4 regions of the Alteribacillus bidgolensis genome follow, and region 2 is predicted to be linked to each of the others. Evidence: riboswitches for the same ligand, from Rfam matches in the RefSeq annotation. Region 2 holds a riboswitch; each other region holds the start of a gene.
What was found. Region 2 has a riboswitch for thiamine pyrophosphate ahead of thiD (bifunctional hydroxymethylpyrimidine kinase/phosphomethylpyrimidine kinase). Riboswitches for the same ligand answer to the same signal wherever they lie in the genome.
Positions count from the first base shown of each region.

Region 1 (8,015 bases), 1.8 Mb from region 2:
CATCCTCTGGTTTATTACGTATGAAAATAATAGCGAGCGGCACAAATAGAATCAGTAATAGTACTCCCCAAAATTGCCATGCAAAGCGCCAGCCCCATGTTTCAATTAAATACAAATTAACAGGAGGAAGAGCAGCAGCACTAATAAGGATGCCAAGCGTCATAAAGCTGAGCGCCCGTCCGCGTTGTTTATCAAACCATTGAGGCACGAGAGTATTCGGTACTAATGTCATGGAACCTTGCCCGAATAGACGAAGCATATAAAACCCAATAAACATCATAATCGGACCAAGCAGCATACTATTCCAAAAGCAAGCTATCCCCAGCATGGTTCCAACAGCGGCAGCTATAAAACGCTGCCCTTTTTTATCAATTAATCTTCCAATTAAAAATAAGGTAAAGCCAGCACATAATGTTGCTGCTGAATATATGCTTGATATGACAGTTCTTGAGGCCGAAAAATCTTTAATATAGGCATCTATGAAAACAGAAAATGTAAAGGTCTGCCCCGGACCGGAGAAAAACGCTCCTAAGCCGCCAATAAGTACAATAATCCATCCATAAAAAAATGGAGGATTCACCGGGAGGGTTTGTTTTCCTGCTGAAGACGAGGATGAGTTGTTCTTGCTAGCCATAGAGTTCCCTCCTTATCCATTATTGAGGCACTCATATATCTTATCAATACGATGAAAAACTGGCAACGATTAGTAAAATAATTTTCGCATCATAGATGCGGCTGGTGATGCATACATTGAAATAGTATTAGCACAGAAAAGGACAACAATGAATAAAGTGTTCCATTGTCCGTTGAGCGATTCTTTGTTCACGAACTATCATCTGAAGATATGCAATCTAGGAAGTACTTAAAACATATATAAAGGAGGGCCATTCATGGGAGCTGAACGTTCATCAGCACTTACTTTTAATTTAGAAGAATCAGTGTGGCTCGATAAAGGACAGAAAATGAAGGAATTGCTGTCGCTGGGACTTGAACCGGATATTCGGATTGAAGAAAAAATGGATTATGTTGCAATTAAAGGGGGACTTCATTTAAAAGGGGAATATCGTCCACTTGAAGAAGAGAGAAATGAGGAACCAACAGATGATAATCCTTCTCCTCAATATGTAGAAGAAGATGACCAAAGAGATGATGGTATTGGTGAAATTAAACACTTTTTTCCGGTGGATGTAACCATACCATTAAATCGGATTCATAACCTTGATGATATTTATGTGCAAATAGATGGATTTGATTATGATTTACCAGAACCTGATTGTATTCAACTAACAGCTGATGTAAGTATTACGGGTATGAAAAATGAAGAAACAGCACGTGAAGAAGAACAAAGTGAACCGCTCACCGCGCCAGAGCCTATGCCTCGGTGGGATATAGAGGCAAAATATCAGCCAGAAGAAGCTGCACCACCAGATTTTCCACGTCCATATGACCGCACTTTTTCTTCTTATTTTCAAACGTCTCATGAAAATGTGACAGAAGAAACAGAAGAAGAGGCGTTTAACGAGGGAGAAGGTTTAAAATCAGATGAAGAAAAAGAGAACGAAGAATTTTCAACAGAAACAGAAGAAGAAATTATAGAGGATAGGAACAACGAAATATCAGATAATGAACAAGAAGATAATGAACAAGAAGAGGATCAAATAGATAACCAATCTGTGGAAGCAAAAGAACAACAGGAAAGCAGCTCCCCTATTGTTACCTCTTTTCACAGTCGTGATGAAACGGAATCAGAGAACGTTCAAACAATAGAGCCAAGCGCTGAGGATATAGAAGAAGTGGATACAGTACAAACAGAACAGGAAGACAGCAGCGAGGAAGAATCAACAAGTCCATCGATGTCGGACCGCGATGACAATGCCTTGTATTTAACAAAAGTCATGACGAAAGGAGAAGAAGAATTTTCACGAGTGAAAATGTGCATCATACAAGAAAACGAATCACTAGATACCATTGCTGAACGCTATGATATTACAATCAGCCATCTTGTCCGTTACAATCGCCTGGACAATGAGCATTTAGAAGAAGGGCAAATTTTATATATTCCGGCATCCGCTGCAGGAAGTAATAAAAATGAAGGGTAATATCGAATATATTCTTCAACGTTATCCTATCCATCCAATTCGTGTGCAAACATTTGATAAAATAGCAAAAGTAGAAGCGGAAGAAGGCACATTTGCGTTGAAAGAAACCCAATTAAACAATCAACAGGCGGAGCGTTTTCTACAGACGCTCCGTTTCTTTGAAAAACAACAAATGAAAACAGTGGTGCCAGTACTTCGAACCAACTATGGTGAATGGTGCAGCAATGAAAATGAAATGATGTATTACTTGACGCCATGGGGGTCAGAATGCCGAGGACTGCAGCATGAAACAGAATTTTTTAAGGCTTTGGCGATTTTTCATCGTTCCACTGAATACAAAGAAACCATTCCAGAAAATGTTTGGAAAGAACAAGGAGAACTTTTTAAAAAAGAACGGGACCAAAAGCTGCTTAAACTAGAAGCTATGGCGGATAGTATAGAAAAAAAGCGCTATTATTCTCCATTTGAACTAGCGTTTCTTATACATTTTCCGTTTTTATATAATCTGCATAAAGATTCCTTGTACTGGTACGATAAATGGGAAAGGACAGCTGCAGAAAATGAGAGGCTTCGAATGGTACGTTGTCATGGCAGACCCTCGCCTGATCATCTCGTCATAGATGAAAAAAGAAATTACAGGTTTATTAATCTCGAACACACAGCAGATGGGCATCCTTTACATGACATCGCATGGCTTTACCGCTCCTGTATGAAAGAAAGAATGTGGGAACCTATTCAGGCTTATCCGTGGATAAAAACGTACGATCACCATTTCCCATTCAAAGCTGGGGATGAGGCGCTTCTAAAAAGTCAGCTGCTAGATGAAACGAGCATGTACCCATTTTTATTAAGAGCAAGCCACCGTACTCTCGCAGATGAACATACCTTAACTTTCCAATTAGAAGAACGAATTTGGATGTTAGAAAAAATAAAACAAGATCTCGATACTTGGCCTGATTTATCCGAAGATAAAGAAGAATAAAAAGGAGCTCCACTAGGCAAAACGGACCAAAGTGGAGCTTTTTTGTTTACACTTTAGGAAAGTTTAACTTTGCTAAAGGACGGGTCTAAACGTTATGCTTTTATGCGAAATATGAAGCTTTCGTTTAAGCGTAGTAAATTAAGTTTTTCGAAAGATTGATTTGTAGTCCTGCTAACAAGTAAAACAGCAATAAACAGTTAAACTGACAAGGATAATTAATAACACAACATCAAAACTGGTCGGAAAAATCAACGTTCGAAATAATTGAAAACATATTAAAGGAATGAGAATCTGCGAACAAGCAAGCTTCCATTTTTTCCACCAGAACGGCTGCTTTCGGTGTTTTTTCTTATGCTTTTTCGGGGGATGATAATATGGAGGACGCGGCGGTCCGTGGTAAGGAGGAGGATAATACCCCATTTTTCCACCTTCTCCCCTAAAGTATTTATTTTAGCTTATGCAAGGATCTAGAAAGAGTGTCCGCCATATTTTTATGAAAGGTTATATCAAGCCTAATCGGTATTAGATACCTATATATAATGAAGTCCAAAAGTAAAAAAGTTTTATTTTTCAAGATAAGTGTTTACTTATCCCGTATATTTATTTATACTGAAATCAAATAGAATAAATCAATTAACTAGGGGAGTCCAATAAGCTGGGCTGAGAAAGAAACGCGTGAAAGTTTCTTGACCCTTTGGACCTGATCTGGATCATACCAGCGTAGGGAAGTTAGAAAATCATCACTGATGAATTTACTTCTACATACAAAGCCGGGTCCATCTTTTTATGGATCCGGCTTTTTTATGTACTTCACTTTTTCAGCGCCAGGCTATGTTCTAGGTCTCGTCCTTTATCAATGATTATCAGATTGAAAAGGAGAGATTTTTTTATGTCCACATCCTCATTAAATGAAAAAAACATTTCTATCATGTCTAGCTTCTCAGGCAGCAAAAAAATTTATGTCGAAGGATCAAGATCCGATATTCAGGTTCCTATGCGTGAAATTGAACTAAGTCCTACAACCGGCAGCTTCGGAGAAGAAGATAATCCGCCACTACGTGTCTATGATACGAGCGGGCCTTATACGGACGCTGAATATTCGGTTGATATTTCAAAAGGTCTTCCTGCCATCCGCAGTAAATGGATTCATGAACGAGCGGATGTGGAAGAATATGAAGGTAGAAACATGAAGCCTGAAGATAATGGATATAATGATGAAAATGATCCCCGTACTAATCATCAAGTGTTTCCTAATTTAAAACGAAAACCGATACGTGCAAAACAAGGAGGTAATGTAACACAGCTCCATTATGCAAAACAAGGAATCATTACGCCTGAAATGGAATTTATCGCTATAAGAGAAAATATGGATCCTGCCTTTGTACGCGATGAAGTAGCAAAGGGCCGTGCGATTATACCTGCCAATATAAATCACCCAGAGACAGAACCAATGATTATAGGCCGGAATTTCCATGTTAAGATTAATGCGAATATTGGAAATTCTGCTGTTTCCTCTTCGATTGAAGAAGAGGTGGAGAAAATGACATGGGCAACACGCTGGGGTGCTGATAATATTATGGATTTATCAACAGGTAAAAATATTCATAAAACGCGGGAGTGGATTATTCGAAACTCCGCTGTTCCTGTTGGCACCGTTCCTATTTATCAAGCATTAGAAAAAGTAAATGGAGTTGCCGAAGATCTCACTTGGGAGGTTTATCGTGACACATTGATTGAACAAGCAGAACAAGGCGTGGATTATTTCACCATTCATGCAGGTGTCCTTCTGCGTTATGTACCATTAACAGCAAAACGCCTGACAGGAATTGTCTCCCGGGGCGGCTCGATTATGGCGCAGTGGTGTTTATATCACCATAAAGAAAGCTTTCTATATACTCACTTTGAGGAAATCTGTGAAATAATGAAAACGTATGACATTGCTTTTTCTTTAGGAGATGGCTTGCGCCCGGGGTCAATTGCCGATGCAAATGATGAAGCACAATTTGCGGAGCTGGATACATTAGGTGAGCTGACAAAAATAGCGTGGGAGCATGATGTACAGGTAATGGTGGAAGGCCCAGGGCACGTACCGATGCACCTCATTAAAGAAAACATGGACAAACAGCTGGAAACATGTGAAGAAGCCCCGTTTTATACACTTGGACCGCTGACAACAGACATAGCACCTGGTTATGATCACATTACTTCTGCGATTGGAGCTGCCATGATTGGCTGGTACGGGACAGCGATGCTCTGCTACGTTACACCAAAAGAACATTTAGGCCTCCCAAATAGAGATGACGTTCGGGAAGGGGTTATTACCTATAAAATAGCTGCCCATGCTGCTGATTTAGCAAAAGGCCATCCAGGCGCTCATAAAAGAGATGATGCTCTATCAAAAGCGCGCTTTGAATTCCGGTGGAGAGATCAGTTTAATTTATCTTTAGATCCGGAACGGGCTTTAGAATATCATGATGAAACGTTACCAGCAGAAGGTGCTAAAACAGCCCACTTCTGTTCGATGTGCGGACCAAAATTCTGCAGTATGAGAATTTCTCAAGATATTCGTAATTATGCTGAGGAAAATGAGCTTTTTACGAAGGAAGATATTGAAAAAGGGATGAAAGAAAAAGCGGAAGAATTTAAGAAGTCTGGGGGCACTATTTATCAGTAACGTTTTAGGAGGTGGGCATGTTGTCAAAGGTCCAAGAAATTGAAGAGGAAATGAAACAGTCTAAAGCCTATCTTGCTTTTTTGGAAAACCGCTTAAAAGAAATCCAGCAAAACTGTCATCACCATTTTGAAGGCAATTCGTATTATGAGAAATGTATAAAGTGTCATAAAATAGAAGTTTTATATTACTAAAACAACAATTTTTATTATAAATTACTAAGACATGTTGAATTATTGGATGATCTCTTTTTAAAATCACAGGAACATACACATGAATATGATAACTATAAGAATGATACCCCGTGGCGAAGTCGCAATATCATGGAAAACGCCCTTCACCATTAATGAAGCCTGCAATGAAGGATGAATACATTGATGTAAATGTTTATGCTTATTTTTGAAAAGAGGTACTTCCATCAACTGCAGTTAAGAAAATTTCTAGAAGTTAGAAATATAAATCAGTGATACATGTATAAATACAAAAAAGGACGCTTTCCTGTAATAAGGGAACAGCGTCCTTTTTCTTTTTCATGACTTTAGATATATAGCTGACACATTTCATCAATAAAATGAAACATATCGAAGAGAGATCATAATAAAAAGGGAGGCACTAATAAATGGATGACAAAATAAAACCAGAAAAGAATAATCAAAACAAAAAAGCGGGGATCACCGGATTGATTGGAGCGGTGATTGGAGCTGCAGCAGTAGGAATAACGATGCCATTTGTAAATAGTGAAGGTTTACTTTCGACAGCTAGTTCCAATAGCCAAGAACAATCGTCTGAGGCTGAGATGGAAGTGAAAGAAATGACGAGTGAAAGTGTAGAAGTATCAAGCGGGGTTACATCAGCTGTAGAGCAGGTGTCGGATGCGGTTGTTGGAATTTTCAATTTGCAGCAGTCCGGTGGGATGGAACCTCAAGGGTCTGGCTCTGGCGTTATTTATAAAAAAGAAGGAGATACTGCCTATATTGTAACTAATCATCATGTCGTACAAGAAAGCAATGAAATCGAAGTAGGTTTGGCTAATGAGGAAAGAGTAGAGGCTGAAGTAGTCGGTTCTGATCCATTGACTGATTTAGCTGTGTTAAGCATAGATGCAGAACATGTTGATACAGTAGCGGAGTTTGGCAACTCAAAAACTCTCTCTGCAGGAGAACCGGCGATTGCGATCGGAAATCCGCTAGGTTCAAATCTTGATGGAACCGTCACACAAGGAATTATTAGTGCTGTAGATCGCAGCATTCCGGTAGATTTAAATGGTGATGAACAAATCGATTGGAATGCAGACGTGCTGCAAACCGATGCAGCCATTAATCCAGGGAACAGCGGTGGTGCTCTTATAAATATTAAAGGACAAGTGATCGGAATAAATTCCATGAAAATTGCACAGTCTGCCGTAGAAGGCATCGGTTTTGCCACCCCTTCCAATGTTGTGATTCCAGTACTTGAAGATCTCGAAGAAACTGGCCAAGTAGCACGGCCTCAGCTTGGTGTAACGATTGGATCCTTAGACCAGATTCCTAGTGTCCAGTGGGAAAAAACGTTGAAACTTCCGAAAGATGTCGAGGAGGGGGTTTTTGTAAATAGTGTAGCCTCTGGCTCGCCAGCTGAAAAAGCCGGACTTCAACAATATGATGTTATTACAGCCATAAATGATGAAAATATAACAGATGGCAATGCTTTAAGAAATATCCTTTATAAGGAAGTGGAAGTGGGAGAGACTATTAAAATTACATTCTACCGCAATGGTGAACAGCAAACGACAGAGTTGACTCTTGGGGAGTCAGGCGAGACGCAAACCTAAGGAGTGATAGGAAAAGGAAATTCACTTTCCATTGTATAAGGGGTGAGGTGAAAACGACAAGGAGCTGTCACTTTTGGGCAGTTCCTCTTATTGTATTCTTGTTAAAATAATCAAAAAATATAAAATTTAACTAATAGATTAATTGCAAAGAAGGCTCAGCATAATGCAGAACTAGTTAAATACAATTAGAAGGTGTGAGTAAGGATGGCCCCATTTTTAAATTTCTCTACATACATACATGAAAATGCAGAACCTTTAGCTGTGGAAGTGGTTGAGTCGGTACTTAACAGAATGCAGCTAGACATTCCAAACTGGGAGAAAGAACAAGCCATTGCTATGTATATTGAGCTTTTGAAGTTTTTTGGGGAATCACTTATGGAAGAAGAAAAAAATGGAGCACCAAAAGCTCTTATAGAGTGGAGTAAAAAGAATGCAGAAATGCAAATATCATCT
Region 1 is NZ_KZ614149.1:1,954,628-1,962,642, reverse strand. It holds gene CEF16_RS09890 (MFS transporter) at 1-634, opposite strand, end outside; gene spoVID (stage VI sporulation protein D) at 891-2,099, shown strand; gene CEF16_RS09880 (phosphotransferase) at 2,089-3,081, shown strand; gene CEF16_RS09875 (hypothetical protein) at 3,253-3,501, opposite strand; TPP riboswitch at 3,711-3,825, shown strand; gene thiC (phosphomethylpyrimidine synthase ThiC) at 3,971-5,755, shown strand; gene CEF16_RS09865 (serine protease) at 5,773-5,946, shown strand; gene CEF16_RS09860 (S1C family serine protease) at 6,372-7,562, shown strand; gene CEF16_RS09855 (STAS domain-containing protein) at 7,767-8,015, shown strand, end outside.
Region 1: it holds a riboswitch for thiamine pyrophosphate, as region 2 does, so the genes downstream of both, thiC (phosphomethylpyrimidine synthase ThiC) here and thiD (bifunctional hydroxymethylpyrimidine kinase/phosphomethylpyrimidine kinase) in region 2, are expected to answer to the same signal.

Region 2 (8,015 bases):
ACTATCGTGAGAAATGATCGTTTCTATGAAACGCAATCCGCTCATACCGTTTCCTATAATAATTAGTTTCTTTCTCATTTTTCTCCCTCCAGCAGAACGTTCCATCTCTATTTTCACATTCTTAATTTTCATTGTTTCTTATTTAAAAAAGATATTCTACAAGTTAGGAAGGAAACATGACATAGTTTTTTATTTTATTATGTTAGAAATGATAACTTCTGGGATAAGTGTTAGTGTCTAGGAGTGATCAAGTAGTTTAGTTCTGCGTGGCATAGTTTCATTGTCAACTGTCCTCCTCTGCAGTGCTGAAAAATAGGAATGGAGAAGAATTTTTGTCTAAAAGTTATAGACTTGACAGCAAACCACATTTTTAGCAGCGCTCGAGAAGAAGGAAAAACCAATACGTTCACGAAGTAAGAACCAAGAGATAATGTATGCCACCACAAGAGGAGTGATCATATGTCTTATATTAGAACAGGATTGATAGGTTTTGGCTTTTCTGGGGCTACCTTTCATGCTCCTGTAATTGATACTGTAAAAAATATAGAAATTACCCACGTTGCCTCTTCTAATCCTGACAAGGTAAAAGGCCAGCTTCCGGAAGCTGAAGTAATGAGCAGTGCAGAAGACGTGTGCCGGCATTCTGAACTAGATGCTGTTATTATAACTACGCCAAATACTACTCATTATCAACTGGCAAAAGAAGCACTAGAGCACAACAAGCATGTCGTGTTGGAAAAACCATTTGTACCGAACTTACAAGAAGCAGAAGAACTAACCGTCATTGCCGAAGAGAGAGGACTTTTTTTAAGCGTCTACCATAATCGACGCTGGGACAATGATTTTCTAACATTAAAAGAATGTATGGAAAACGGAGAGCTTGGAAGGGTACATACATACGAAGCGGTGTGGAACCGTTTCCGTCCTGACGTAAGGGATAGATGGAGGGAACAGAATCTTCCTGGTTCAGGAACTTGGTATGACCTTGGTTCCCACTTGGTTGATCAAGCTCTTTTGTTATTCGGAGAACCCGGGACGATTTTCGGAGATATCCAGGTGCAGCGTGAAGGCGGAAAAACCGCAGATTATTTTCATGTTATTTTAGGATATGAAAATAAACGTGTGATCCTTCGTTCAGGATCGATGGCAATTGGTGACAGCCCCCGATACATTGTTCATGGTACAAAAGGAAGCTTCGTTAAGTATGGACTGGATTCCCAGGAAGACATGTTGAAGATTGGCGGAAAACCTGGAGATAAAGGATGGGGAGAAGATTTAAAAGATAATCAGGCCATCCTGACAGATGAAAATGGAAATAGAAACATACCAAGTGTAAAAGGAGCATACGAACAATACTATATCAAATTTCGTGATGCTATTTTAGAAGGTCATCAACCACCTGTAACTGCACACGAAGCAGCCCGCGTTATTAAAGTTATAGAATTAGCGGAGAAAAGCAGTCAAAATCATACTGTTGTATCTTTTCATTCCTAATATTATGGTGCTAACATTGGCAAAACGCCGCGAGAGGAATTAATACGTTCTCTATTTCAGTGTTTGTTTCTATAAGTCGAACGTTTATTAAAAATTTCTTAGTTTTACATCTCAAGCAGCAGGATTCTTACTCTTAGAATAAAAAACCCACAGTTTTCACCAATCCTCATGGTGGAAACCGTGGTTTAATCCTGTTTACCGGTAACAGTGTGGCGAAAATTTTCCTTTAGGTTAACCTGTCTTTTAATGTGCTGGCTGCTTTTTCTGGATCATCAGCCTGGCTGATAGCAGATATAAAGGAAACCCCGTCCGCACCTGCCTCAATTACTTCCACAGCATTGGTTTCATTGATGCCGCCAATGCCGACGATTGGCAGCTGTATGCCTTGTTTTCTCAACGCCCATATGCCCTCGGGTCCAATAGGTAATTCGGCATCCTCTTTAGTCGTCGTCATAAACATCGGCCCGGTTCCAATATAATCAGCCCCTTGCCTTTCTGCCTCTTCCGCTTCTTCTATCGTCTTAGCAGAGACACCAATAATCATAGAAGATGGACATTTCTTCTTTAATTCCTGGATAGACTCATCATCTTGTCCCACGTGAATACCATCTGCATGTAAAGAAATAGCAAGTTCTGTATCATCATTTACAATAAACGGTATTTTGTGTTTGCAGCAGATGGATTGCAGTTCTCTTGCCAGTGTTTCTTTTTCCTTTCCCTTTAACGCACCGGAGCCTTTTTCTCTAAATTGAAAGCATGTAATGCCTCCGTTGATTGCTTTTTTCAAAACTTGTGAAGGGGGTTGTGATGTATTATTACTTCCCATAATAAAATAAAGCAAAAGATTTTCTTTATTCATGAGTTGAACCCCCGCGATCTAATATTTCTTTTTCAATATTGAGTTGTTGTTTGAAATCCATTTCTCCAACGTGGTAAAGGGCATTAAGTAATTCGATCTGAAAGGTTCCAGGACCTTGCATTGATGCAAATCCTTCTGCTCTTTCTGCTGCAATACCGTAATAACCTAATGCTGCAGCGGCTCCTGAGGCGGTTTTTTCTGTTACAGTCAGAAAGGCTGCAATGACCGCACTAGCTAAACATCCAGTACCTGTAATCCTTGTCAGCATGGAATGACCATTATTAATCGAGTATAAACATTTGTTATCAGCTACAGCATCTTTGGCTCCTGTCACTGCTACAGCAATATTTAGGGTCTTGGCCGCATGAGAGGCAATAGCTTCCATATTTTTTTCTCCACCTGAAGCATCTACGCCGCGAATATCACTCTCTAAACCTGCTATCTCAGACACTTCCGCCGCATTACCTCTGAGCAGCGTAATATCTAGCTGCTCTAGAAGCTTACGAGCCGTTTCTGTTCTGTAAGCCGTCGCTCCAGCTCCTACAGGATCAAGCACAATGGGGATTCCTTTTTCATTTGCGGCCTTTCCTGCTAGCATCATTGCTTCTATTTGTGCATCATTTAAGGTGCCAATGTTCAAAACGAGCGCATCCGCAGCTGAAGCCATATCAGCTGCTTCCTGCACAGCATTCGCCATTACGGGGGCAGCACCCATAGATAGAATGCCGTTTGCAGTAAAATTGGTAACAACCACATTTGTAATGTTATGAATTAATGGTTTTTGCTCTCTTACTTGTTCTAAAAGTTTACTTGCTTCTTTACTTCTCACGTCAGCTCCTCCTTAAACTAAAATATCATCCTTTTTTAATCGAGAAGCCCAATGATTTACGGGTCCGTTTCCTTTACCAATACCCAGTGTGTCGTGAATGGCTTGAGAAATAAACGTTTTACTGTTTGTGACAGCTTCTTTAATAGTGTTTCCTCTTGCCAATTCAGCTGCAATAGAAGCGGAAAGACTGCAGCCTGTACCATGGGTATGGTTTGTATCAGTTCGAGGGGCTGTTAAATAATCGATTTGCCCGTTAACGTATAAAATATCAGTGGCATCACCTGTAAAGTGCCCTCCTTTAACAACTGCTGCTGACGCACCCATATCATCTACAAGCATTTTAGCTGCTTGTTCTGCTTCCTTCTGGGTTTTAATGCTTAATCCTGTCAGTGTTTCAGCTTCTGCTATGTTAGGCGTAACCACATGAGCAAGAGGCATTAAACGATTTTTCATTAACGATGTTGATTCCTGTTCCATTAGTGAGTCACCGCTTGTTGCCACCATAACCGGATCGATTACGAGAGGGATATCTTGTCCGTCTAACAAATCAGCCACTTTCTCAATCATTTCCGGTGTAGCAATCATGCCCGTCTTCACAGCATTTGGCCGAATATCTTCTAAAACTGCTTTCATTTGTTTTTCCACCATTTCAAGCGGGACATGCCAAACATCCTGGACCCCTTTTGTATTTTGAGCTACAACTGAAGTGACCACGGCCATACCATAGGCTTTGCATTCCTGAAATGTTTTTAAATCAGCATGTATTCCTGCTCCGCCGGTTGGATCTGTCCCAGCAATTGATAAAGCACTTGGTACTCTTCTCATATTATTACCTCCTCATCAAGTTGAAAAACTTTGCCTGTCTACCTTTGTAAAAAAACCGCCTAAAACGCCGCAGCCTATGGCAGTGCGGCAATTGCACGTGTGCCGTTGATTTGCTTATCCTGATTAACATCACCATTTTTACAACAGAGTTACTCGGCTTGCCGCCAAGTCCAAATTGTGGAAGCCTTATTCTTTAACTTATACTTAGCAAAGTTAAACTTTCCGATAGTATAAAAACCGCTCTCCGAAAAGAGAGCGGTCGACATATTAATACCACATTACAAGTCTTCGCTCCACTTTCCTACGATGGTATTACCCATATCAGGTTCAAAGGGACCGATGCTTCAAAAACAATTTGCATCATCTCAGCTATCACAGCGCCCCTAGTGGATCATTTGTTTTAAGTTATTTCCATGTTACTTGACACCGATGACAGTGTCAAATAACAGCTTCTACTTGTTACTCATTCTTTTTGTCTCTATCTTCTTTGTTTTCTTGTTCTTCATTATTGGACTTTCCTTTTGAATGCTGAAGAATACGTTCTAACAGATAAATAATATCATCTTTTGATAAATGTTCATTTTGATCTGTACTGTGAATGTTTTTACCTGATCCCGGTTCGTTATCGGTGCTTTCCGGAAGCATATTTTCTTCTTGAGCAGCACTTTCCTGGAAATAGTGTTCAAGTTCATAGGAATATACAACCCTGCCTTCAGGCGTTACATATCGTTTATTCATATTTCTTGTCTCTTTATCAAAGAAACTATAAACCACAGGAATGACAAACAATGTAAGGAATGTACTGCTGATTAGTCCGCCTATCACAGCGATCCCCATTGGCTGCTGAATTTCTGTGCCTTCTCCAAGGCCAAGAGCCAACGGAACAACCCCTAAAATCGTAGTGACAGCTGTCATTAAAATTGGGCGGGTACGCTGTTTTACCCCTTCAATAATGGCTTCTCTTGCAGGCATTCCTTTTTCTTTCATTTGGTTAATATAATCAACCAGCACGATCGCATTGTTCACCACAATACCAGCCAGCACGATCAAACCGATAAAGACCGTTACACTAAGCGGCGTTTGTGTAATAGTTAGGGCAAGCATCACCCCTATAACGACAAGCGGCACGCTGAACATAACGACAAACGGATACTTAAAAGATTCAAATTGACCTGCCATCACCAGATAGATAAATAACAATGCTAACAGAAACGCAAATACAAGGCTGTCAATTGCATCGTCAAGCAATTCTTGCTCCCCAGAAAAAGCGTAGCTGGTGCTGTCTGCTAAATCAGCATCCTCAATAATGTCTTCAATCAACAAAGACATGTCATTTAAATTTGTATCACTACTGTATGTTACTGTAAACTCTACACTTCGCTCCTGATCCAATCGGTTAATTACAGCCGGGCCTTCTCCCTCTTCGATCGCAGCCAAATCATCAAGCGCAATGTATTCTCCCTCCCCATTAGGAATAAGAAGGTTTTCTAGATCTTCTTGATTCTCAAGAGACTCTTCAGAATACTTTACAATCACATCATAGTTGTCATTACGGTCCGTTTGTATAGAAGTGGCTGTTTCCCCGCGTGTTACATTGTGAACAATGTCTGCAATTTGCGCTGGAACTAACCCGTTATCACGAGCTGCATCTTGATCTACACGAACTTGCATTTCAGGTGCTCTTTCATCAGCAGATGTTTCTACTTCTCTAACATCATCCTCATCGTTTAAATCATCTTCTATAGCCGTTACCGCTTCATCTAGTTCCTCCGTGTTATTATCACTGACGGAAAAGACAACCGTATTTGCTTCACCACCGCCAACTGCTGCCTGAGTCGATAATGAAATGTCAGCATCAGCGTCCACACTTGTAACTTCACTTTCAATTTCTTCGACAAAGTCGATTGTGCTTTGATCTCTGTTTTCTAAATCGGTCATCGTTACAAACATTTGAGCTTCATGTGACCCAGAAGGTCCGCCCATACCAGCCGATTCTTCGGAGGAACCGATAACGGACATGTAATCTGCTACAACCGATTCATCATCAAGTATATTTTCAATATCTTCGATTACTTCTGTCGTCCTATCCAGATTCGTTCCGTAATCCATTTCGACATCTACTGTAAAATATCCATCATCGGTTGCCGGTAAAAAGTTAATGCCTGTTGCTGTGAGACCAGCACCACCGCCAGCCAGCAAAAGAAATGTAATAAATAAAGTAATAAATCGATGGCCTAACACCCATTTAATAGAGCGTTCTAATCCTTTTATAAAGGAAGAATTTTGTCTTTTTCCTTCCTTGTCTTCTTCTGGAGGCGTGAGCATTCGGCTTGACATCATCGGAACAACTGTTAAGGCGACCAGCAATGAAGCAAGCAAACTGAATGCAACCGCAAGTGCAAATTCGGTAAAAATATTGCCAACAATACCGCTGATAAACACAATAGGCAAGAAAACAGACACTGTCGTTAAAGTAGATGCAGTAATAGCTCCTCCTACTTCTTTTGTTCCTTCTGCTGCAGCTTGCCTGGAGGTTTTCCCCATGGATAAATGGCGGTATATATTTTCTATAACCACAATAGCGTTGTCAACAAGCATCCCAATACCAAGGGCTAAACCACCCAGTGTCATAAGGTTTAAGCTGACATCCGTAAAATATAAGAATCCAAACGTGACAATTACAGAAAAAGGTATCGCAATGCCTATGATAAGAGGTGTTTTTAAGTTTCTTAAAAAGAAAAACAGAACAATCATAGCAAACACGCCGCCAAGAATTAATGCCATAGAAACACTATCTATAGATTCTTGGATAAATTCCCCTTCATCGTAAAAAGAGATTGCTGTCAAATCTTCATATTCTTCTTCATCAAGCAAAGATTCCATCTCTTCATTAAAAGCCTTCGAGACCTGTGCTGTATTAGCATCTGTCTCTTTCATAACCGTCATCTGTAAAGCAGGCTCCTTATTGGCTCTTGTAATAGCTGTTTGCTCAGCTGTCGTTAATTCAATTTCTGCCACATCTGATAAAAGAAGCTCTTCACCGTTTTGCGGATCCGCTCCTATCACTAGTTCTGATAAATCTTCTTCTCCAGCTAATGTATTTAATACACGCGTGGTTAAACTTCGATCCCCGGTTTCAATTGTTCCGCCGGGAAGCGTAATATCATGAGATTGCACAACATTTACGACATCCTCTTGCGACAATTGATTGCTTTCAAGTTCTTCTTGGTCCAGATTGATTTCAAATTGTTCCGTTACCTCTCCGGACGTATCAACATTTGCAACCCCATCTATTCTTTCAAGTTCTGCCTGAAACCCCTCTACATCTCCCTGAAAATCTTGAATGTCCTGATTATCTGAAGTTATAGCCATTTGTGCCATGCCCATCATAGACGGGTCAAACTTTAAAAAACTCGGGTCATTCGCGTCATCTGGCAGCACTGCTTGATTCATTGATGTAATAATATCCTGTTCCACTTCATCAATGGTTGAATCCCATGAAAACTCAAGTAAAACGAGTGTCATCCCTTCTTCAGAAGTGGATGTCATATTGCTAAGACCAGACAGTGTAGACAATTGTTCTTCTAAAGGCTCTGTTACTTTATCTTCCACTTCTTCCGGACTCGCTCCAGGATAACTTGTCACCACGGCTCCTACCGGAGGGTTTATCTCAGGAAACAACTGAAGAGGCAGATTCGTTAATGAAACTCCTCCTAATAAAATAAATAAAATCATGCCTACTATCGTTAATTTTGGTCGTCTGATCGACAAATTTGTGAGCTTCATTCAGCTGCCTCCCTTTCCGACTCAACGATTTCTTTAATTCTCAAAGCAATTTGATGGAAAGAAACTAAATCATTATACGATAACTTGATAAGATATTTTGAAGAAATTTTATTTCGGGTTTCTGTCATTTTCCTAAGTATCTTTTCTCCTTCCACTCCTAGTTTGACAAAAGTCTGCCGCCTTTTCCCGGGATCTAATTCCCTTACGATATACCTTTCTTTT
Region 2 is NZ_KZ614149.1:3,762,917-3,770,931, reverse strand. It holds gene CEF16_RS18760 (FAD-dependent oxidoreductase) at 1-78, opposite strand, end outside; gene CEF16_RS18755 (oxidoreductase) at 460-1,494, shown strand; gene thiE (thiamine phosphate synthase) at 1,721-2,353, opposite strand; gene thiM (hydroxyethylthiazole kinase) at 2,346-3,182, opposite strand; gene thiD (bifunctional hydroxymethylpyrimidine kinase/phosphomethylpyrimidine kinase) at 3,195-4,007, opposite strand; TPP riboswitch at 4,289-4,402, opposite strand; gene CEF16_RS18735 (efflux RND transporter permease subunit) at 4,467-7,793, opposite strand; gene CEF16_RS18730 (MarR family transcriptional regulator) at 7,790-8,015, opposite strand, start outside.

Region 3 (8,015 bases), 1.2 Mb from region 2:
CCACATTTATGGGGATGCCCGGTCTTTCCTATGATATCGGGACGCCAAGTTTGTGGTACCCATTGCTTTACTCGATTGCCACCGTCATTGGGATGTTATTTGTAGCAAAAGTGATCAAAAAATATGGAGATAAATTCGGTACTAGAACGATTCCGGAATTTATCGGTGAACGCTGTAAAAGTGATATTCTTCGTATTGCATTGACCATTATATCGATCTTATTAATTTTCTATGTTGTTTCTCAATTTGTTGCCGCAGCTACGATGTTTCAGACAATGATGGGTGTCAATTATGAAACCGATATCATTATAACGGCTGTCGTTCTTGCGACTTACGTGTTCATGGGTGGATCACACTCTGACATTATGACAGACGCTATTCAAGGATTTTTAATGGTCATTGTAGCTCTTGTGGTGTTCTTTTGCTTCATCGGAAGCGTAGGTGTTGACGGAGGATTTGGCGATATGCTTGCCACGATTGAAAATGAAAATCCAGAAGGCGGAATAAATCAGTTGTTCTTACCGGGAGATAACACGTACGGAGCTTTCTGGCTTGTCGCACTACTATTCATTGCACACTTGCTTTTTGCTGTTCTCCCTCACTTAGGAAACAAATTCATGGCAGTGAAGTCCGGCCGTGACCTTAAAAAACTTATTATGTATTGTACGATTTTTGCAACCATTCTACCTCTAATGGCACTTGGCGGTTTGCTTGGACTAGCTGTAGTAGGAAGCGATGCAGGTATCTCTCCAGACCAAAATGTACCGGTACTGTTTAGTGAAATCTTTCCGCCTGTGGTCGCAGCCTTTTTTGCCGTAGCTGTATTGTCAGCGGTTATGTCTACATCAGACGGACTGATTGTTTCTCTTACACAATTGTTAGCTAATGATTTGTATCGTAAAACGTTTGTGCCAAAAATGAGCATCACAAAAGAGAAAGCAGAAAGAAATGAACTCTTAATCAGTCGTTACAGCACGTTTGTCGTTTTATTGCTGCTATAGTGCTTGCATGGACACCGCCGCAATATTTGGCTGTGTTTATGTGGATTGGTATCGGCGGAATTATGGCGGCTGCAGCCGGACCACTTGTAGTCGGAGCTCTTTGGGAAAGAGCAACGAAGAAGGCTGCTTTGTCTTCGCTTCTCTGGGTACAGTTACTTACTGGACTGTTTATTTACCGTTTGGTTTTAACTTTTCCAACCCATTTGGAGCAGCCGGTATCGGTGTATTAGTAAGTATGATTGTCATGTATATCGTCACGCTGGCTGCATCAAAACCAGCAAATGTTCCATCACATTCTAATGTGAAAATAAACAGTTAATAGAGAAGGAGTGTGTGATATAAATGTATAAAACCTTTGCTTCGCCAATAAAAATTGTATCAGGAGAAGGTTCCATTCAAGAGGTGCCCTCCATTGTTCAGTCTTATAAAGCAGAAAGAATCATGGTGTTTGCGGATCCAGGTGTCATAGATGCAGGGATTGTAAAAAAATTAGAAGATCAGCTAAACAACGCAGGATTAGAATATAACATTTATTCAGATCTGATTCCTGAACCTCCGCTTGAAATAGGAAATAAAGCGCTGCAGGCTGTTAAAGATTTTAATGCTGATTTTGTAATCGGTATCGGCGGCGGAAGTTCATTAGATATCGCAAAAGTAGTGGCTGTATTAAAAGAGAATGAAGGGAAAGTAGAGGACTACTTGAACTTGACGGGCACGAAAAAGTTCACATCCAAAGGGCTTCCAAAAATATTAATTCCTACAACATCGGGCACAGGCGCAGAAGTGACCGATATATCAGTATTTACACTGAAAAACACGAAAGACGCGATTACGCATGAAAACTTACTAGCTGATGCAGCGGTGGTCGACCCAGAGCTCACCTATACTCTGCCGGCACGGATTACAGCTTCCGCTGGAGTAGATGCGCTCACCCACGCCGTGGAAGCGCTGATTTCGGTTAACGCTACTCCGCTAACCGATGCCTTAGCTTTGGATGCAATTAAACGAATTTCATCCAATATCCGGACGGCTGTCTGGAATGGGGGAGACGTAGAAGCGAGAAGAAATATGGCATGGGGCAGCATGACGGCAGGGATGAGCTTTTATAATGCTGGTGTTGCAGGTGTTCATGCGCTTGCGTATCCATTAGGAGGATTGTTTAAAATACCGCACGGCGAATCAAATGCAGTGCTGCTTCCTTATATTTTTGACTATATCTGGCCGGCTTGTATCGATAAAATGGTGTTAATGGCTGACGCACTGGGCGTAAAATCTGATAACTTTAATAAACGTGAAACAGCCATTACTGCAGTAAAAGAATTGAAGCATATCGTCGACGAGGTCGGAATTCCATCTACTCTGGATAAATTCGGTATTAAAGAAAAGGATATAGAACAGCTCGCCAAAAGCGGTATCGAGCAAACAAGACTCTTAGCTCGCAGCCCCAAACCTTATACGCTTGACGATATCAGAGATAGATACCAAGCAGCATTTTATGGGGAACTAGCATTTGGAAATAATTAATACAAATAAAGGGATGCTCCAAGATGATTGTTACTTGGGGCATCCCTTTTATTAATTTTATTTTCTCTTTGTTAATTAGTTTTCTCTTTTTCCCTTGATACATGCGTAACCCAGCAGCCGCTTGGTATGTATTCCCCTATCCCGCCGTTTACGTTCCAATAATAAATAAAAGCTTCTACTTTTTCTCCGTTTTTATTTTCGACGGTTACCACTTTTCTTTCATACATGCTATTTTCCAGATCCGCTTCGTCATACCCTTCGACCCAGTCCAGATCCTTTAGCACCTCAGGAAAGATCTCATCTGAAATGTACATTAACTCTCCTTGAATGATATTATTTCCTTCGGGAAAAAGGCAAGGAAAAGATCCGTTTTCTACACACACCATTCGTCCCTTTGTAGTAGCAGGAACCTCCTTTTCTGTTCTTCCATTCAAATAGCTTTGATAATTCCGTAGTCCATGTCGTAATGTTCCATATACAAAAACAGGAAGGTTTTTCATTTTTGCTCTTCTCTCCTTTTTGACTCTATTAGGGAAGTTGTAAGCAAAAATCCCGTATATTCTATGACTTACTGGAAAGTCTAGTTCCCCTTACAAAAAATGGTATTATTTCATAATATGTTGCTAATCCAATATAACACATGACTATGTTTCCATCATATGAGGCAATGTTTCCATATGGAAAGAAAGCGTGTAAATAAATATAACAGAACTTTTAAAAATATAAGTTCATTAACTTATCATAGTATTGACACTCTATCTTTTTAGATAAGGGGGAACAAGAATGTCAGGTGTGGTTAGCAAGTTTATAACCTTGTTAACAACGATTAAACCGAGTGAAGAAAAGGAAGAGTGGAGTGCTACAGAAATAAGCCGAAGACTTAACCTTCCCGTTCAGACAGTACACCGTTTGTTAACTTGTTTGTCAGAGTGTGGATTTGTGTACAAAAACAAGGAGACAAAAAAGTTCCGACTCGGTCTTGCTTTAATGGAACTTGGCTTGTCGATAAGAGATAATTTATCGGTTCGAAACGCTGCTCTTCCGGTAATGGAAAAAATTGCTGGCAGATCAAAAGAGAGTGTATATTTAACCGTGCCTGAAAACAATGAAGGCGTGTTTATTGATTGTATCGACTCACCGCAGCTTTTAAAAATAGCAGAGCCGACAGGCATGAGACTCCCTCTTTCAGTAGGTGCCTCTAAGAAAGTGATGTTAGCTTTTTTCAACCTCTTGGAAAGAAATAAAATTATAGAGGAATTAGTACAAGAAAAAACAATAAATGATCCTAAGAAATTAAAAGAAGAACTTCTTATCATTAATAACCAGGGTTTTGCTATGTCATTTGGTGAAACGACAGAAGGAACAGCAAGTGTTGCGGCACCTATTTTTTCTTGGGAGAATAAAGTGGTGGCTTCTCTAAGTATTGCAGGACCGGAAACGAGATTTCAAGAAACACAATTAAAAAACAATATTCGACTGGTCACACGAGCGGCGGTTGAAATATCTGAGGAATTAGGCTGGCTGAAAAAGGTTAGATAATCTCCTCATAAGAATAAAATTTTCTCAATATTAAGGAATTGGGTGTTTTTCTACGTATTTGTTTGTGAGAATATATAGTCAAATAAATGATTCCTCCCATCAATATGGCAGATACAGAGGTGATATATGGAAAATACTACCCTATGTTTCGGCCGTAAGTGAGTAATATTAAAAAAGAATGGAAGAGTTAACATAAGGAAAGAAGTGATGGCGGAAAAATGAGAATATTATTGTTTATGCGTGTAGACAAGAGGGCAGTTGATAAAATCTAACATATATCTTATTAGGGGGTATCTGGCATTAAAAAGGGTGTGAGAGCGATGAGAATGTGAAAGGGAGCAGCTGCAACGGATGTTAGGCATGCTCCCTTTTTAAAATGGAGGTATTGAGCTCTAATTTAATAAAGGATGCTGCTAAAACAGAGAACGTTCTGGGCAAAAACAGTACCTCCTGTACAAGCCAGTTTGGCATTGTTACAGGTGCTGTGTACTTTTTTCAAGGGGTTGTGCTTTTCGTGATTATTCTTCTTCGCTTTCCATAATACCTTCTTCATCGGGTGGAATGTCAGCCTCTCGATCTTCTTCTATTTCTCCGACTACCGTTCCTTCCACAAATGCGTCAGCGACTTGTTCCTGTGGAGCAGGAAACTCTCTCCATTCTTCTTCTTGCTGGTTATTTGGGATGTTTCTTGGCGGGCGTTTTTCTCGTTCCATCAAAATCCTCCTTCCTAAAATGATATCTCTAATTTGTGCAGAAACGAGACGTTTTATAAGCTATAAAGGTTTTCGAATGAAAGTATTTATGCTAATGTGGAAGATAGATATAAGTACAAAGTAGCAAATGAAAATAAGAATAACTTCCACACTAGGGGTGCTAGAAAATAGCTGAGAGGGATTTTATTATCCTAACCCTGGAACCTGAACTAGTTAGAACTAGCGGAGGGAAGTGTGAGCGAGCATAAAATAAATGATAAAGATCAGCCTCGGATATGGGCTTGTCCATTTCTTTTATGCCCACAACCACTACCACTCTTTCGCTAGAGTGGTTTTTTATTGGAAGTGCTGAATTCCAATGGGGGAAGCGCAGCAAAAGAAGCAAAGCGCTGAATCCCAAACGAAGAGTGTTGAAATAAAAGAGCAAGACCATATTTTTTGAGAAAAGAAAGGATGAAAAGAGCATGGAATATATAAAATGCTGGTATCCAGCCAGGCAGAAAGAGCGGCTGCCTTATGGTTAAAACAAACAATATCAATCCAGAATCATCTGGTTCCCAACTTCACTTTCAACAAGTCTCTTTTCATTACGGCCAGGAATCTTCTTCTATCTTTCAACAGCTTAACGTTGATATCCGTAAAGGTGAATTTGTCAGCCTGCTTGGGCCAAGCGGTTCCGGGAAGTCTACGTTTTTCAGGCTGGCGACGGGGCTGGAGAATCCAGCCGAAGGAAACATTTTCATTAACCAAAAAGAAGAAAAAAATCGTCTAGGTAAAGTGGGCTATATGCCGCAAAATGATTTGCTGCTTCCTTGGAGAACCGTGTTAGAAAACGGCGTGCTGCCGTTGGAAATAAAGGGCGTACGGAAAAAAGAAGCCAGAAAACAAGTAATAAGTCACTTAGAAAAGTTCGGCCTGGCAGGCACAGAGCACCAATATCCCCACGAACTATCCGGCGGGATGAGACAAAGGGTGTCGTTTTTACGAGCGATGCTGAGCGGAAATGACATTTTGCTGCTCGATGAACCGTTTAGCGCTCTTGATTCTATGACTCGTTTTTCCATGCAGGAGTGGCTGCTTGAACAATGGAGCACCTGGCAGAAAACACTGATTTTTATTACACATGATATAGAAGAGGCGCTGTTTTTATCGGACCGTGTCCTTCTTTTTACCGAGCCGCCCATCGAGAATAACTTAGAAGAAGTCATCATTCCGTTAAGCCGTCCAAGAGAAAGAAACACTCGCAGCGATCCTGAATTTATGGCATTAAAACAGGAGCTGCTAAACAAAATGACATCGAAGGTGCAGCTATGAAAAAGAAAAGGGTAAATAGCTGGCTTTCCTATGCAGGTTCGGGCATTATTGTGGCACTTCTTTTAATGATGTGGGAAGTCGGAGCACGGCTTTATGATAAAAGTTACATCCTGCCCTCCCCGACAGAGATATTGCTTAAGCTGTGGGAATTACATGATATATTGTTTTTCGTGCATTTGCCGGCAACGTTAAATATTATCCTTATTGGACTTGGCATTTCTATCGTATCAGGAGTAGGGCTTGCGGTTTGGATGAACCAAAACGAAGTGATCGAGCGGAGCTTTTTTCCGCTTCTCATTACGTCGCAGACGATTCCAATTATAGCGCTTGCGCCTATTTTCGTCCTTTGGTTTGGATATTCGATTTGGAGTAAGGTAGCCGTTACTGTTTTAATTACGTTTTTTCCTATTACGGTCAGCACGTTCGATGGTCTGCGTTCGGCAAGCCGTGAATTTGAAGAGTTGCTAAAAACGATGGGAGCGAGTTCTAAACAAATCTTTATGAAAGTAAAAGTACCATCTGCTCTTCCATATTTTTATTCTGGTATGAAAGTCGCGGTAACGATGAGTGTTATCGGAGCTGCTATTGGAGAATGGCTGGGGGCAAACGCAGGGCTTGGCTACTTTAGCCGCCGTATGATGACTCAAATGGATGGCGCAGGAGTATTTGCTCCGATTGTTCTTTTATCTTTGTTAGGCATTTTATTATTTTTAGCCATAAAACTTTTAGAAAAAACAACAACAACAAAATGGAGTGATAAAGAATGAACAAAAGATGGTGGAAGACAAACAAACGTAAGAATATGGCATGGATGCTGGCATTTTCAATCACTGCTCTTGGAGCATGCAATGCTGATGAAAGTAATGAAGAAGACAGTCAAGCAGGAGATGAAGATGCAGAGGAAGAGCTTCAAGAAGTAGACGTTATGCTGGATTGGTATCCAAACGCTGTACATAGTTATTTATATGCGGCACAGGAAAAGGGATATTTTGAAGAAGAAGGTCTGGATGTGAACATTCAGTTTCCGACAAACCCAACGGATCCTTTAAACCTTGCTGCCACAGGGGAAGTTGACTTGGGTATTACTTATCAGCCGGACGTTATCACAGCGCGAAATGAAGGAGTGCCGGTCGTTTCTGTTGCTGCTATCGTACGATCACCGTTAAACCATGTTGTCCACTTAGAAGGTGCTGATATTGATTCCCCTCAAGATCTAGAAGGGAAAAAAGTCGGATATCCGGGAATTCCCGTAAATGAACCGATTCTAGAAACAATGGTAGAAGAAGATGGCGGCAATTTTGATGAAGTGGAACTAATTGACATCGGTTTTGAACTTAATTCAGCCATTGTTACGGAAAGAACAGACGCTGTAGTCGGAGCTTATATTAACCATGAAGTACCGGTTCTTGAACACGAAGGCCACGAGGTTGATTATCTTAACCCGGTCGATTACGGAGTCCCTCCATTTTATGAACTCGTCATGGTGACAAATGAAGAGAATATAGAAAACAACGAAGAAAAAATTCGTTCGTTCTGGGCAGCAGCTGAAAAGGGCTATGAATTTATGAAAGAAAACCCAGATGAGAGTCTAGACATCTTGCTTGATCACCAGGATCAGGAGAATTTTCCTCTAAAACGGGAAGTAGAAGAAGAAAGCCTTGAGGTACTGCTAGACAAAATGGAAACAGAAGAAGAACCTTTTGGAAGCCAAAGTGCCGAGTCTTGGAAAGCAACGATGGAATGGCTGAATGAGACGGGATATATTGAAGAAACACCAGAGACGGAAGAGATTTTTATGAACCTTGAATAGATTAGGACTTTTGCAAAACGGGAACGCAGGCTTGACACGATTTTGTATCAAGCCTGTTTTTTGTTCTACTTTAAGAATGTTTAATTTTATTAAAGAATTAAAGTATAAGTAAAA
Region 3 is NZ_KZ614149.1:2,562,278-2,570,292, reverse strand. It holds gene CEF16_RS12815 (sodium:solute symporter family protein) at 1-1,001, shown strand, start outside; gene CEF16_RS24435 (hypothetical protein) at 1,001-1,231, shown strand; gene CEF16_RS12810 (iron-containing alcohol dehydrogenase) at 1,344-2,525, shown strand; gene CEF16_RS12805 (gamma-glutamylcyclotransferase family protein) at 2,597-3,025, opposite strand; gene CEF16_RS12800 (IclR family transcriptional regulator) at 3,309-4,064, shown strand; gene CEF16_RS12795 (hypothetical protein) at 4,583-4,777, opposite strand; TPP riboswitch at 4,921-5,025, shown strand; gene CEF16_RS12790 (ABC transporter ATP-binding protein) at 5,294-6,091, shown strand; gene CEF16_RS12785 (ABC transporter permease) at 6,088-6,858, shown strand; gene CEF16_RS12780 (ABC transporter substrate-binding protein) at 6,855-7,901, shown strand.
Region 3: it holds a riboswitch for thiamine pyrophosphate, as region 2 does, so the genes downstream of both, CEF16_RS12790 (ABC transporter ATP-binding protein) here and thiD (bifunctional hydroxymethylpyrimidine kinase/phosphomethylpyrimidine kinase) in region 2, are expected to answer to the same signal.

Region 4 (8,015 bases), 1.2 Mb from region 2:
GTGCACATCAGTTTTTTTTGGATCCGGAAGATCCTTTGACAGAAGGTTTTTTGCTGCTTCCTGAAATGGAAGATCATTAAAATAATAAATGAGAAAGGGTGAGGGGTTTGAAAAAAGAAGCGAGGTTACCGACAGTCTATGAAGTGATAGGGGTTTTAATTTTATTTATTGTCATTATGTTTGGCTTTATAAATTTGCTGGAACTTCCTATTCAATTAGCATTATTTACTTCCTGGTTTATGGTGATAGGACTCGGGCTGTGGATAGGACTGCGTTACAAAAAGCTTCAAGATGGGTTGCTCCAGGGAATATCGAATGGATTAGAAGCGGTGCTTATTTTAATTACTGTCGGGGCTTTAATTGGAACCTGGATTGCAGGAGGCATCGTCCCAAGCATTATTTATTACGGTTTATCTGTTATAAGTCCAAACATTTTCTTGTTTGCTACACTTATTATTTGTGCGCTTACTTCCCTAGCTACGGGCACGTCATTTGGAACGGCAGGTACGGCAGGGATTGCAATGATTGGTATTGGACAAAGCTTTGGAATCCCTCTCCCCTTAGTAGCAGGTGCGGTCATTTCCGGTGCTTATGTGGGCGATAAATTGTCTCCATTATCGGATACAACCGTAATGACCGCCTCTTTAACAAAGGTAGATATCATTGAACATATTAAGTCAATGCTTTATGTAAGCGGTCCTGCTTTTGGAATCGCAAGTCTATTGTTCATATTTGTTGGCTTTTTCTATGTAGGAAACAGCGTCGATTTAACAAGGGCCGAAGAAGCTATGGGAGCGCTGCAGGGTCAATTTAATATATCATGGTATATGCTGGTTCCGCCGCTCATTGTTATCGCTCTTTTAGCGATGAAGCAACCATCCATTCCTACTATTACGTTTGGTGCGTTTTTAGGAGTTATTTGGGGTTTTGCATTTCAGGGCATTCCGTTTTTAGATGCCATTCAAACCTCTTATCAAGGGTATTCCATCGATTCAGGTATTGAATTTATGGATACTTTGTTAAATAGTGGCGGAATGGTGTCCATGCTAGAGGTTATTTTATTAATTTTACTCGCATTAGGCTTAGGGGGTTTAATGGAAGCTGCTGGTATCCTGCATGTCATCTGCCAAACATTGTTAAAATGGGCCGATAATGCTGGGAAAACTACACTAACAACATTAATTGCTGCATTTTTTGGGAATTTCTTCGGCGGTGCTGCCTATGTTTCTGTAATTACCGGAAGTAAAATCACAGAAGAAAATTATGATCGCTTAAATATCGATAAACGTGTACTTTCAAGAAACACAGAAGCAGGAGGAACTATTACAACGCCTATGGTCCCTTGGTCAGATGGCGGGGTTTTTATGGCAGTAACATTAGGTGTCTCAACAATGGCGTACTTGCCTTTTCTATGGTTTCATTTCCTTGTAATTATTATTACTCTCCTATACGGCTTTACAGGCAAGTTTATATGGTACACAAAAGGCAAAGAGTATACAGAAAATTACGAAGATTCAACGGTGAATACAACAAAATTTGAAGCATAACAAGAACTTCGAAAAATAGTATAATATAAAATGTTCGACTGAGTCAGCCAGGGTGAAAAAAATATGAAAATTTAGTTTTAAATATGATTATTCTATGCTATGTTGTCTTTAAAGGATTCCAACAAAAAAATAGGTAGGCTTGACACTAGGGGTGCTGTTATACAGCTGAGAAGGGCGGTTGTCCTAACCCTATAACCTGAACTAGTTAATACTAGCGTAGGGAAGTGTGAGCGGATATAAGTATGGGACAACCATAATATGTACAGCCACTCTTCGCTAGAGTGGTTTTTATTTTTTAAGAGGAGGGATAAGGTGGAAAAAACACTCTGGCAATTAAATCAACTGGTGGAAGAAAGACAGGATGAACTTCTTGAACTTGTAAAAAATTTAGTCCGCTTTCAAACACCGAGCCCGCCAGCAAGAAACACAGAAGAAGCACAGCAATTTATCGAACAATTTTTAAAAGAACACGACTTTAACACAGACGTTTGGGATGTGTATCCCGGTGATCCTAACGTAGTCGGGACGTGGAAAGGTGAAGATCCTGAAACACATCAAAGCCTTATTATTAACGGACACATGGATGTCGCAGAGGTCGATGAAGAGAATGAATCATGGAAATACGGTCCATTTGAGCCAGTGGCAGCAGACGGCAGACTTTACGGCCGAGGAACAGCGGATATGAAAGGAGGCCTTGCTGGAGCGCTATTTGCGGTAAAACTGCTGCAAGAACAAGGCATCCGCCTGCCCGGAGATCTTATTTTTCAATCCGTTATAGGAGAAGAAGTTGGGGAAGCTGGGACACTGGAATGCTGCAAACGAGGATACAGTGCCGACTTAGCCGTGGTTGTGGATACAAGTGACTTGAATATTCAAGGGCAGGGCGGCGTCATCACCGGCTGGATTACGGTGAAAAGTCCGCAGACGTATCATGACGCTACTCGCCGAAATATGATTCATGCTGGAGGCGGTGTGAAAGGGGCAAGTGCTATTGAGAAAATGACGAAAATCATCGAAGGACTGCAAGAGCTGGAAAAACACTGGGCCGTTACAAAATCTTATCCTGGTTTTCCAGCTGGGATGAACACCATAAATCCGGCAGTCATTGAAGGGGGGCGCCATGCTGCTTTTGTCGCAGATGAATGCCGGCTTTGGATTACCGTACACTTTTATCCAGATGAAGATCACGACATGGTAGCAAAAGAAGTCGAAGATCATATTCGCCGTGTCGCTGACGCTGACCCGTGGCTGCGAGAAAACCCTCCATTATTTGAATGGGGAGGGACGTCGATGATTGAAGACCGCGGCGAAATTTTTCCTTCGTTAGATATTGAGGAAAATGGTAAAGGAACAAAAGTATTGCAAACAGCACATCAAGACATATTTGGTCAAAAAGCGCCAATCAGCATGTCTCCAACCGTTACCGATGGAGGCTGGCTGGGCGACGCTGGCATCCCGACCTTAATTTATGGCCCGGGGGATCTTCAAAATGCTCACGCGGTGAACGAATCAGTCTCTATTGATCAGCTTGTCCAATTCACAAAAGTAATGATTTCACTCATTTATAACTGGTGCTCGACAGAAAGGGAGGAGGATTAATATGGCATTTAGCGAACGACTATATGAAAATGTCAAACCGATTTGGGAAAAGAATCATAATCACCCGTTTGTACAAGGAATGGGTGATGGAACACTTGATAGAGAAAAATTTCGTTATTTTATGATTCAGGATTATTTATACCTAATTGAATACTCAAAACTGTTTGCGATCGGCGCAGCGAAAGCCTCCGACGTGAAAACGATGGGTGAATTCGCAAAACTCTTGGATTCTACTTTAAACACTGAAATGGATCTTCACCGCCAGTATGCGAAGAAATTTGATATCAGTGAAGAAGAACTTGAAAACGCGAAACCAGCTGCTGTTACTGTATCTTACACGCATTATATGCTGGCAGTCGGACAAAACGGCGGTCTTGCAGAACTGGTTGCAAGCCTTTTGCCATGTATGTGGAGTTATGCGGAAATTGGAAAATCTCTTTCTCAGATTCCTGGAGCAAGCGACCACGAATTTTACGGCGAATGGATTAACATGTATGCCGACGACGAGTTTCAGGAGTTAACCCAATGGACGATCAACATGCTTGATCGGCTGACTCATGGAAAACCAGAGCATGAACTAAAGCACCTTGAGGAAATTTTCTTAAACACGACGCGGTTTGAGTATATGTTTTGGGATATGGCGTATAAAGGGGAAATGTGGCCTACCGAATAACTCGGATATAAAAAGGTTTATAACGACTTGTAACCCGGATAACTGACACGTATAAAGTGCTGATTATTCGGGTTTTTCTATGTTTTTATCTTAATAAACTGTTTATAATCCTTGGTATTGCGGAGAATGGTAGATTTAGATATTAGAAACCAGTTTTTATAGTATTAAAACCTTTTAAGTGTTGCTCTATATTAGGAATGTAGTGATTTTGTTTTTGTTTCCGTTTTGTAAATTTAGAAGGGGAAGCTTTGAATAAGGTATGTTTAAACGTTAACAAAATTTAAATTACTTAATGGATACGATCGCCATTTTAGTTATCGTTTTGCCGGTTTTTAACCGGCTATTAATGCTTTAGGCGTAGATCAAGTATTATTTGGTAAAAGGATCAAAGCTTATGCTCCGCAGAATGTCAAGGAATGTTGGATTTTATTATTCGGGGCTGGGATTCAATCAGCTCCTAGTGCTATGGCTGTTTTAGACCGTTTTAAGTATGCGGTGTATCCGAAAAGACTTGTCTTAAAAATATGCTTAAAATGGCAATGAACTAAGCGAACTAAAGACCCTTTAAACGGAAGGAAACCAACCGTGAAGGGGAGGCTTTTTAGGTTTTTCTTCTAATGGAGTTATGAATATGAACACTAATCCTCTAGTCAGAATAACAATATATAAATGCATAAAAGCCTTGTGCCGATCGTCTATACATTTGGTACAAATAGGCGTAGGTTCAAAAGTGCTTATAAAAGGATAGATTTCTATTTAGTGATATGGGCAAATATAAACGGTTGGATATTTAGGAGGAAATGATGAGGATAAAGGTGAAAAAATCTCATAATAAAAGAAGTAATAAAGTTTATTTGCCTGAAAAAATAGTTTATTCATTAGGTTTAGAGAAGGGAATATTCTATAATATTTGCGTTGGTCAATTACATGAACAGGTATTTATAGAAGGGCACAAAGAGGATACTGAATATATGTATGTGCCAAATGAAATTTTTCATAACCTTTTATTATTGAGTAATCTACACCTTAATATATGGGTAGAGGAAGAAAAAACAAATATTTATCTAGGCCCCGTAGTTGGTGTGTTTGTTAATACAAAGTATATGAAATATATTTCAAAAGGAGAAATTCCTTTCAGTTTGCAAAAACACATGGAAGCAGGTATGCAAGAAGGTTGTCTATTATACTATTTCTCCATTAATGATATAAAGTGGTTTGAAAACAAGGTGAAAGGATATATTTATGCACCTAAATGGGGGAAGTGGCTGGATTACTGGTTACCTCTTTCTAATGTAATTTATGATCGAGGTGTTGGTTTCCAACGAGAGGAAAAGCCATTGGTTAAACATATTCGTAACCAATTTACAACGCATCCTGCCATGAAGCTCATTAATAATTGTGATTTTTTAGGGAAATGGAAAGTTCATAAGCTTTTATACAAGTACAATGAAGTTAAGCAGTACTTGCCTCATACAATTACCTACAAAACATTTGATAAGGTAATATACATGTTAGAAAAGTACCAACATGTATTTTTGAAATCGTTTTATGGAAGTCGCGGCATAGAAGTAATGTCTATTGAAAAGAGTGATGGAGGTTTTATTCTTAATTTTTACAATAAAGGGTTGCAAAAAATTTTTATAAATAATGAATCAGGTGTAAAGAGTCATATTGATTCCTTTGTTGGTGACAAACCTTTTATTATTCAACAGGGCATACCTTTGATAAAACTTAATAGTAAAAAAATGGATCTAAGAGTTCTAATTCAGAAAAATGATAAAGGAAAATGGAAAGCTGATTATTGTCAAATACGATTGGCACAAGAGAATTATTCTATTACCAATGAAAATATTGGAGGAAGAGTCGTTAATTATAGGGACTATTATGATCTATTAAACCGTTTAAATAATTATGCTATTCCAACTGAACAAGAAATTTATAACAAAACGATAAAAATCGCAACTTATATCGAAAAAGAGTTCGGTACTCTTGGTGAACTAGGTATGGACATGGCAATTGATGATCAAGGAGGACTTTGGTTTATTGAAGCTAATTCTAAACCTGATAAAGATCCTGTACCAGGAATAGATGATACAGAAGAGGTTGGATCGCAGTTTATCCATGTTCTAAAATATGCTAAGTTTTTAACGTGTAAAAAAAATGGAACTTTAACTAAGAATGCTTGGTCTATTACTTTACGGCAAGCGATGGATAAAGGTAATGCCACTGACATTACATTACCTAAACACATTTATGAAAAGCTGGAGGATTCCTCTAATATCAGTTTCAAAGCAGGGAGTATGTCATTAAACGTTTCTTGTATTGCAAATGAAACTAAAGAGATAGCATACATTCCTAAACAATTCTTTAAAAAAATGACTTGGCTTCAAGAAGGCAGTAAATATTCGCTGAGAATTAATGAAAATCAGTTATGTATAGGGCCTGTTATAGGAGTCTTTATAAGCAGTGGTGTAATACGGAAACTGAGAAAGCAAAATCCAATATTCAGACAGTTGAAATTGATAGAAGCAAATAAGAAGGCTGGAACAGTATTATACTTTTTCTCGCTGCATGATGTTGATTTTATTAGACACAAAATACTGGGAACGTATTTCAATACGGAGAAGCGGTACTGGGAGACATCTCAATTTCCGTTGCCTGATGTTTTATATGATCGTGGAGGAGGCGTGCTGCCGCAGCAGCAAGCAAAATCAGATTTTATTCGAGAACAATTGGAAAAATCAAATTCATTAAAAAAGCTAAACACGAGGCACACATTTGATAAATGGGATTTACATCAGAAATTAACCAGGTATAAGGAAATAAGCAATTTTATACCTAAAACAATGTTTTATAGAAGATATAAAGATTTAAGAGAAATGTTTAAAATAAGTAATGCATTATATATGAAAGATTGTTATGGTAATAACGGAAAAGGTGTCATGCAGGTGATAAAGCTTTCAAAGGATAAATATAAGTATAGCTATATCAGTGACAGAATTGTTGAGAGTACTGTTAGTGATATAAAAGAGTTAGTTAAAATATTTGAGCAGCAGTTTGATAGTAAGAAGTTCATTATTCAAGAAGCAATAAATGTATTGAAAATCCTAGATTGCCCAGTTGATATGAGAGCGACTGTACAGAAAAACAGGGAAGGAAAGCTTGATATTACGTCGTATCCGGTTAGGGTCGGGAAAAGGAATGCACCATTAACAAGTACTAGAACAGGATCCAAAGTACATCGATTCGAGGACTTTTTTGAAAAACTTCCATCAGAGATAAATATAGATATATTTCAATTAAAAAACAAGATAGATGCATTTTTGTTAACCACTTATGAATGTATGGAAAATGCATATGGAGATTTTGGAGAGTTAGGGATAGATTTTGCCTTAGACCATAACTTTAACATTTGGCTTATTGAATGTAATGCAAAACCTGGATATAACTCTCTCTACAAGTCTTATGACAAAGATGTGATAAAACGTGTTTTTTTAAATCCACTACAGTATGCTAAATATATAAGCGACTTTAAAGGGTAACACCTAAACTTGGCGTTTCCCTCGTTATCATGTAATACCAGGCCTTGAACTCCTCATAGACAAAAGAAAAGTCTAAGAGTTCGTTGATTTTTCTCAGGAATAGGTCTTCGGGAATAATGGCATCTTATAATCCTGTATATTCACTTAGTTTTATCGATAGTTGATGTCAATCATCCACGAACTCCCTTATATATATTTCCCTTTATATTCTCCCGCTAGGTTAGTCCAGGATGGAATTGCTCCAGCCTGGCTTTTTGTACATTAGGAAAGTTTAACTTTGCTAAAAGGTTAAAGTATAAGTAAAACGACGGCTTCCGACATTTGGACTTGGCGGTAAGCCGAGTTTTTCTTATACTGTATTGTTTATTCTGCCAGTACATATCTATCTTCGGCTGCTTTCAATCCAAACCATAAAATAAACATGGCGACAACAGATAAGACGATGAGAAATGGCTGCCATGTATGAAAGGTATCATACAAAAATCCCATGAACACAGGACCGACTGCTGCCAGCAAGTAACCAAAGGATTGTGCCATGCCGGAAAGTAAGGAGGCGTGGCGGGCATTGGCTGCTCGAAGACTCAGTAAGGTTAATGCCAAGCTGATGGCTCCTCCCTGTGCAACTCCTAAAAATAATACGCTAATAGTAATAAC
Region 4 is NZ_KZ614149.1:2,545,586-2,553,600, reverse strand. It holds gene CEF16_RS12740 (proline racemase family protein) at 1-80, shown strand, start outside; gene nhaC (Na+/H+ antiporter NhaC) at 108-1,547, shown strand; TPP riboswitch at 1,685-1,787, shown strand; gene CEF16_RS12730 (acetylornithine deacetylase) at 1,860-3,146, shown strand; gene tenA (thiaminase II) at 3,148-3,819, shown strand; gene CEF16_RS12720 (YheC/YheD family endospore coat-associated protein) at 4,635-7,361, shown strand; gene CEF16_RS12715 (CynX/NimT family MFS transporter) at 7,725-8,015, opposite strand, start outside.
Region 4: it holds a riboswitch for thiamine pyrophosphate, as region 2 does, so the genes downstream of both, CEF16_RS12730 (acetylornithine deacetylase) here and thiD (bifunctional hydroxymethylpyrimidine kinase/phosphomethylpyrimidine kinase) in region 2, are expected to answer to the same signal.